Regions from separate parts of the Paenibacillus sp. JT22N15 genome, predicted to be linked through region 1. Evidence: riboswitches for the same ligand, from Rfam matches in the RefSeq annotation. Region 1 holds a riboswitch; the other holds the start of a gene.

Region 1 (3,410 bases):
CATAAAGCTTCCCTCCCTGATCATTCACCACTTCAACTAACCACTACCTGGTTATTACATAAATCCATTTTCACTTAAAAAAGCAGCGCTCAGCTTTGCTCCGCCAGCCTTGCCGGCTTTGCCGCCGGAAGCCGCACCAGCCTCGCGTGCTGGCTTGAAATGCAGCAAATGCTCCACATATTTGCCAATCATATCGCATTCGATATTAACCGAATCGCCTATGCGCTTATCCAGTAATGCCGTTTCTCCCAGCGTATGTGGGATGACCGATACCGAGAAGCCAGAATCATTCGTCCCGACAACCGTCAAGCTGATGCCATCAATAGCGATCGAACCTTTAGGAATGACATATTTCAGCGTTGCCGCATCATGGAGCTTTATGCTGAATATGACAGCATTAGCGTCGGTTTCCCTTTTGGCAATGATGCCTGTACCGTCAATATGCCCCTGCACCATATGACCGCCGAAGCGCCCTCCTGCCAGCATCGCCCGCTCCAGGTTGACCTGCTCCCCGGGCTTCAGCTGGTGAAGATTGGAGCGCCGGTACGTTTCTGGCATTACATCAGCATCAAAGGTGCTGCCTGTAAAGGAGATGACTGTCAGACAAACGCCGTTTACCGCTATGCTGTCACCCAGCGCTACGCCTTCGAGAACGCGGGAAGCAGCAATCGTTACTACCATAGCCTCACCCTGCTTGACCACCCGTTTCAACTTGCCGACTTCTTCAATCAGACCTGTAAACACGGCCAGCCCTCCTCTCTAAACATCGCGATAGACAGGGTAGCCGCTAATGCAAATATCAGCTCCCGCTTGTTCCACCTGCATACGCTCCAGCTCAATAGCCTGTGCCATTTTCTCGAAGCCTTCAAAATCAAAGGTGCCGGGAGCGGCTGCCCCGCCAATAATTTTAGGTGCCATATAAAGCATGATTTTGTCGATGAGTCCGGCTGTCAGCATCGCGCCATTAAGCTTGCCGCCACCTTCCAGCAAAACCGAACCAATTTCCAGCTCGCCAAGCTTTCTCATCGCTTCTGGCAAATCCACCTGCTTGCCAGTGCCTGCCCGAATGAGCTCAACGCCAGCTGCCAGCAGCTCCTGCGCCTTGGCATCATCCGCCTGCTCAGTTGCGATGACGATCGTCCTTGCCGTCCGATCCGTCACCACACGCGCGGTAAGCGGCAGCTTAAGGCTGCTGTCGATGACTATACGCACCGGATGCAGCGCCGGAACGTCCGCTCTCGTCGTCAGCTGCGGATCATCGGCAAGCACGGTGCCGATACCGACCATGATGCCCATATGCTGATGGCGCAGCGTGTGCACCTGCTCCCTTGCCGCACTGCCCGTTACCCATCTGCTGTCGCCGGTGCGGGAAGCGATTTTGCCGTCGAGCGTGCTCGCTGTCTTAAGGGTGACAAACGGCAGCTTCGTCGTAATGTATTTGTTGAATTTCTCATTCATTTGGTTGGAGCGGTCTCCGAGAAGGCCTACTTCAACCTCAATGCCGCATTCCTTCAGCCGTTCAAGGCCACGCCCAGCTACCTGCGGGTTCGGATCGGTCGTAGCCACGACTACCCGTGCGACCTTGGCATCAATGAGCCGTTCGCAGCAAGGAGGCGTCTTGCCAAAATGGCTGCAAGGCTCCAGCGTCACATAAGCGGTGGCGCCTTCCGCTTCCTCTCCCGCCATTTGCAGCGCATGCACCTCGGCATGCCCGGTTCCCCGCTTGAGATGCGTGCCAAGGCCAATAATCCGGCCATCCTTTACAACGACGCAGCCGACGACGGGATTAATATCCGTCTGCCCCGCCGCTTTCTCTGCCATATCCAGTGCCAAGCTCATATAATAACTGTCATTCAAAATATCCATGAACGCAAAAAACCTCCATTAGCAACATAGCCAACGGAGATGAGAGTATTCCTTAGAGACCCGCTTTCAAGTACACAAATAATCGATTTTAACAGACCTAATTGCCCAGCAAAAAAAAGTGCAAGCAAATAAGCATGAAATCACGCCTTGAAAGTGTCTCCTTCTCCCATCCAGACTGTACTGTCGGTCCCGGAATTGCACCAGGTCAGCCGTATACAAACCGCTCATGCGTTCACACGCTCTGAATGGAATGTACACGGGTCACGGACTGACAGGCAGCAGCTATGTCGCTTCATCGTTCAAAGCGCTTAGACAGCCTCCTGATCACCGCCGGTTGGGAATTTCACCCGACCCCGAAGGAAAGTCACTGTATTATTTTTATAAAATATTGGTCACTTACTTTTAAAATGTAACTCTGATGAAATGTTACCACCGCAAAATTGAAAAAGCAAGAAATTTCGATTTTAATTCTCAGGTTAGCAGCCACACTGTTCTATTCTTTTGTAAAAAAGCCGCTTGTTTTTCCGACGAATCGAAAAAACAAACGGCCTTCCCGCAACGATTAAACCGTTACGATTTCAACTTTTTCCATTTTTTCGCCTTGGCGGAACGTGTCAACATGCTCCATGCCTTTAGCGACTTTGCCAAATACAGTGTGTCCGCCATCCAAATGCGGCTGTGGAGCATAGCCGATGTAGAATTGGCTTCCGCCTGTGTTGCGTCCAGCATGCGCCATTGCAAGCGTACCACGCTCATGCTTGTTCGGGTTAATCTCACAGTTGATTGTGTAGCCAGGTCCGCCAGTGCCGTTGCCTGTAGGGCAGCCGCCTTGAGCAACGAAGCCCGGAATTACGCGGTGGAAAGTCAAACCATTATAAAAACCATCGTTTGCAAGCTTCTCAAAGTTTGCAACTGTGTTAGGCGCATCTTGATCAAAAAGGTCAATAATAACCTCTGCTCCGTTTGCCATTGTAATTTTCGCTTGTTTTGCCATCTATTAAACATCTACCTTTCTATATCCGAATAAGACTACGTTACCAAATTTAACCCTTATTTCGCAAGGGCTGTTTTGCGAAGTCTTGCCGGAAGCAAGTCATTGCCGACAATATTGTCCAAAGATTCGCGCTGAACGACGAGATCAGACACGCCATCTTTGACAAATACGACGGCTGGACGGCGGAAACGGTTGTAGTTGCTCGCCATCGAATAATTATAAGCGCCCGTGCAAAATACTGCAAGCAGATCGCCGCTGTTTGCTTTCGGCAATTCCAGATCAATAATGAGCTTGTCGCCGCTTTCGCAAGCTTTGCCCGCTACGGTAACGGTCTCTTCGTTCGCTTCGTTCGCACGATTCGCAAGCATCGCTTCATAAACGGATTGATACAGCGCCGGACGCGGGTTATCCATCATGCCGCCGTCTACAGCGATATATTTGCGCACGCCTGGTATTTCTTTGCTCGTTCCAACGGTATAAAGCGTTGTGCCTGCATCGCCAACCATGCTGCGGCCTGGCTCAACCCAAATTTCAGGAAGCGGGAAATCCG
Region 2 (3,410 bases), on a different contig from region 1:
GCAATATTTTTCGATAACGGAGATGTCCGTGGAATGGCCGCCCTGATATTTTTTCTTAATGATGCTGATGAGCATTTCCGATTCCAAATTGGTTACAACAAATTCAGCAAGCGCTTTGGCTGCACTGTGGTACAGCATTTCTCCATGCTTATTCAGTTGAAAATAAGGCGTTGCCGACTGGCACATAATGGTGCCGGCAGGCTGCAGATCGAACTGCACCAAACGCCCCTGTGATGCTGCTTCAATATGTAGATCCTCATTCGTATATTGCGCCATTAAGGCCGCTAATCCAGCTGCCGTAGATTGAAGCTTGGAAGGCAGCGTAACGGTGAATAGTTCCATAAAAAAGCCAACCCCTTTCATTCCCCTCTAAACAGTATATGGTGCACGAAGCAACGATATACGATGAAGACATTGGGAATGAAGGGGGCTATGAATGTGCTGGATTTAAGCGGCAGCTTGTGGCTGCTGAACAGCCTGTTCATTGCTGCTGCGGCTCATAAGCCATAAGGTCAGCCAAATGAGCAGGAAGCCGCTAAGCTGCCCTAACGTCAGCGTCTGGCCAAATACGAGCCAGTTAATCAATACGCCGACGGCAGGGAAGGAAAGCTCAGCAAGCGTCGCGTATACAGCTTTAGTTGAGGAAAGCCCTTTGTAATACAGAAGCATGCTGATTAAACCTGGGAAAAAAGCTTGAAACAATAAATTGACGGCAATCAGCGACAATTGGCTGCCCTCAGCATTGAGGCTCCACGCGTCGCCGCTTGCCAGCAAAATCACGCTGAGCAGCGGCAGGGCAAGCAGAAACCTGAGGGACGTCACTATGGAAAAGGACAATTTCTTTTGCAGCAAATATTTGCCCATGACGGTCGAGCCGCCCCACAATGCCGCCGCGATGATTGAGAACAGGCAGCTGAGCAAAGCAAGATCATGCAGGCCAACTAACGGCGAGCCGAACCCGAAGGTCAGCAAATAGGTGCCTGCGAGCGCCGCCAGCAAAAAGACGAAAAACTTCCGCGGCAGCTTTTCCTTCAGCAAAACTCTGGCGAGCAAAATCGCAAATAACGGCTGGAGCTTCTGAAGCAGCAGCACCGCATTGGCACTGCCATGGGAGAAGGCTGCGGTGAACAGCACCGTCGCTACAGCTGAGCCGCCCCAGGAAATGAACAGCAACGCCCCGATGACGCCAATTGACAGCTTGCCGACTAATGTACGGCGGAATTTAAACAATACAGGGACTGCGTAAAAAGCGAGCAAAATATGCTCAATAAATACAATTTGCGCCGAGGTAAAGCTTTTGAGCAATAAAATACGGAACAGCGGGTCAAGACCCCAAAGTGTCGCGCCAAGCGCCACATACCATATCCCGTTAATGCCTGCAATGCGTGATGTTCGCCAGCCCGCTTTCTCGCTAGCCAGCTCTAATGTGTTCTGCAATTCAAAAACCTCCTGAGAAAGTTTTGAATTGAACCTTCTTTTCACTATGAAAAAGAAACAATGCCCCTGTCAGTAAACTGACAAGGGCATCATCAACAAACCTGATAAATGAATGTCATTTAACAAGCTGGTTCTGATCTTCTCCCGTCCGGACTATACCGTCGGCTCTGGATTCTCACCAGATCAGTCCCGGCTGCAAGCAGCTAGGAGTCGCGGGCTCTGGATGCTCCGAACGCATCCTTACCGCCGGTAGGGAATTGCACCCTGCCCTGAAGATTCATATTCGATTAAATCGTATTGTAACACAAAAGATTACAGTTTGAATAGTCTATTTGCATGGAAAATTTGCATTTCCGATTAAAATTTTATTTTTCCGACCTCTTTTCTTGGTTTTCATCTATTCCTCGACCAAATTTCTACCAACCCTCATCCGTTCCTCGTCCCTTTGCTTTAACTTTTCAAGCAGCAAATCATGCTGCTTGCTGTCTTCTTTAATGATGTTTCTGCCTGCAAGAATGAAATAGGCGATCCCGCCTACCATGCATACAATCACTATTATTTGATTAATCATCTACGAACCCTCCCCTCGTCCCAATTAATAACCATGCCTTGCTGCTTAACCGGATCAGGACCGAGCGGAGCTTCTTTTCTTAGAACGCGTTCTTGTCAAACCAACGCTTACCGAAGCTGCCACTAAAAATAAGGTAACACCCGCAATAATCGTGAAAAAGGACTGATCAAAAGCAGCACGGCCTGCTGCTTTTAGCGCCTCGGCAGCCTGTGCAGGCAATCCTTCTGCAACTAGAAGCGCTTCATCCAAACTGTCTTTCACATTACCTGGAACTTGGAGTCCAGCAGGGATTTTCATAGTCAAAGTGTATACAAGGCCTGACATACTTCCGATGATCGCAATACCCGACGCTCCGCCCATCTCATAGGCTACTTCCTCAATCGATGCAGCCATACCCGCTTTCTCAGGGGGAGCATAGCTCATAATAGAATGCGATGCTGCTGTCATCCCTGCTCCTAGGCCTGCACCAAGGAGAGCCAGTCCAACAATCTGCCCGGCAATGCCCGAATCAAATTGCAGAAGATACACACCCATTCCCAGTGCCGCGATTAGAAGGGCGGCGCTCTTAATACGAATGACATCATAGCGATGCAGAATCGATCCAGTCAGCGGACCCGCAATGAGTGCTGCTAGCGGTATGCTTAACGTATACAGCCCCGCTAGAAGCGGACTCAGGCCTTCCACCAGTTGAAGACGCTGGGTCACCATATACTGAACCCCCATCTGCGCAAATGTACCTACCAAAGCCGTAATAAATGCAGCCGAGAAACCATTTATTTTAAATAGCGAAAGATCAATAAGTGGATTTTCATTTCTATTTTGCCGACGAATAAAGATGATTAAAGCCACGATGCCGATAACAGCCCCTATGACCGCAAAAGTCAGCGACCCTTCGCGCCGAGCAAACTCCTTAATGGAATAGATAATCGCTACCATCGCTATCATAATTTGAATCGAACTAATTAAATCCCACTTCTTTTCTTTATTGCCCGGATGATTTGGCACATATAGCAATGTCAATACAAGTGCAATAATGGCGATAGGAAGGTTAATTAAAAACACTGAACCCCACCAGAAATGCTCCAGAAGAAGTCCGCCTACGATGGGACCTAGCCCTGCACCTCCAGAAGCAACAGAGCCCCAAATGCCGATTGCCAATCCAAGCTCGCGTCCATCTGTAAAGGTAATTCTGATAATCGACAATGTGGCAGGCATCATCATGGATGCTCCGATGGCAAGCAGAACCCGTCCCGCCACTAGCACATAGGGAGCGGGAGAAAAAGCGGCAAGTAGTGAAGCGGCAGTAAAGACGAGCAAGCCGGCGGAAAAGATTTTTTTATGCCCCCAGCGGTCGCCTAGCGTTCCCATTGCAGGAAGCAGGCCCGCCATAACGAGCGAATAG

The links. A riboswitch is a leader RNA that binds a small molecule or an ion and turns the genes downstream of it on or off. The one in region 1 is predicted to bind FMN.
Region 2: linked by a shared signal. The riboswitch ahead of AC50X8_RS12535 (DMT family transporter) and the one ahead of ribD (bifunctional diaminohydroxyphosphoribosylaminopyrimidine deaminase/5-amino-6-(5-phosphoribosylamino)uracil reductase RibD) in region 1 are both predicted to bind FMN.

The regions. Positions count from the first base shown of each region.
Region 1 is NZ_JBXENV010000007.1:107,746-111,155, reverse strand. It holds gene AC50X8_RS15325 (bifunctional 3,4-dihydroxy-2-butanone-4-phosphate synthase/GTP cyclohydrolase II) at 1-3, opposite strand, end outside; gene ribE (riboflavin synthase) at 55-744, opposite strand; gene ribD (bifunctional diaminohydroxyphosphoribosylaminopyrimidine deaminase/5-amino-6-(5-phosphoribosylamino)uracil reductase RibD) at 760-1,866, opposite strand; FMN riboswitch at 2,021-2,231, opposite strand; gene AC50X8_RS15310 (peptidylprolyl isomerase) at 2,429-2,860, opposite strand; gene lysA (diaminopimelate decarboxylase) at 2,917-3,410, opposite strand, start outside.
Region 2 is NZ_JBXENV010000005.1:376,752-380,161, reverse strand. It holds gene AC50X8_RS12540 (putative sporulation protein YtxC) at 1-342, opposite strand, end outside; gene AC50X8_RS12535 (DMT family transporter) at 448-1,437, opposite strand; FMN riboswitch at 1,570-1,718, opposite strand; gene AC50X8_RS12530 (hypothetical protein) at 1,835-2,008, opposite strand; gene AC50X8_RS12525 (MFS transporter) at 2,063-3,410, opposite strand, start outside.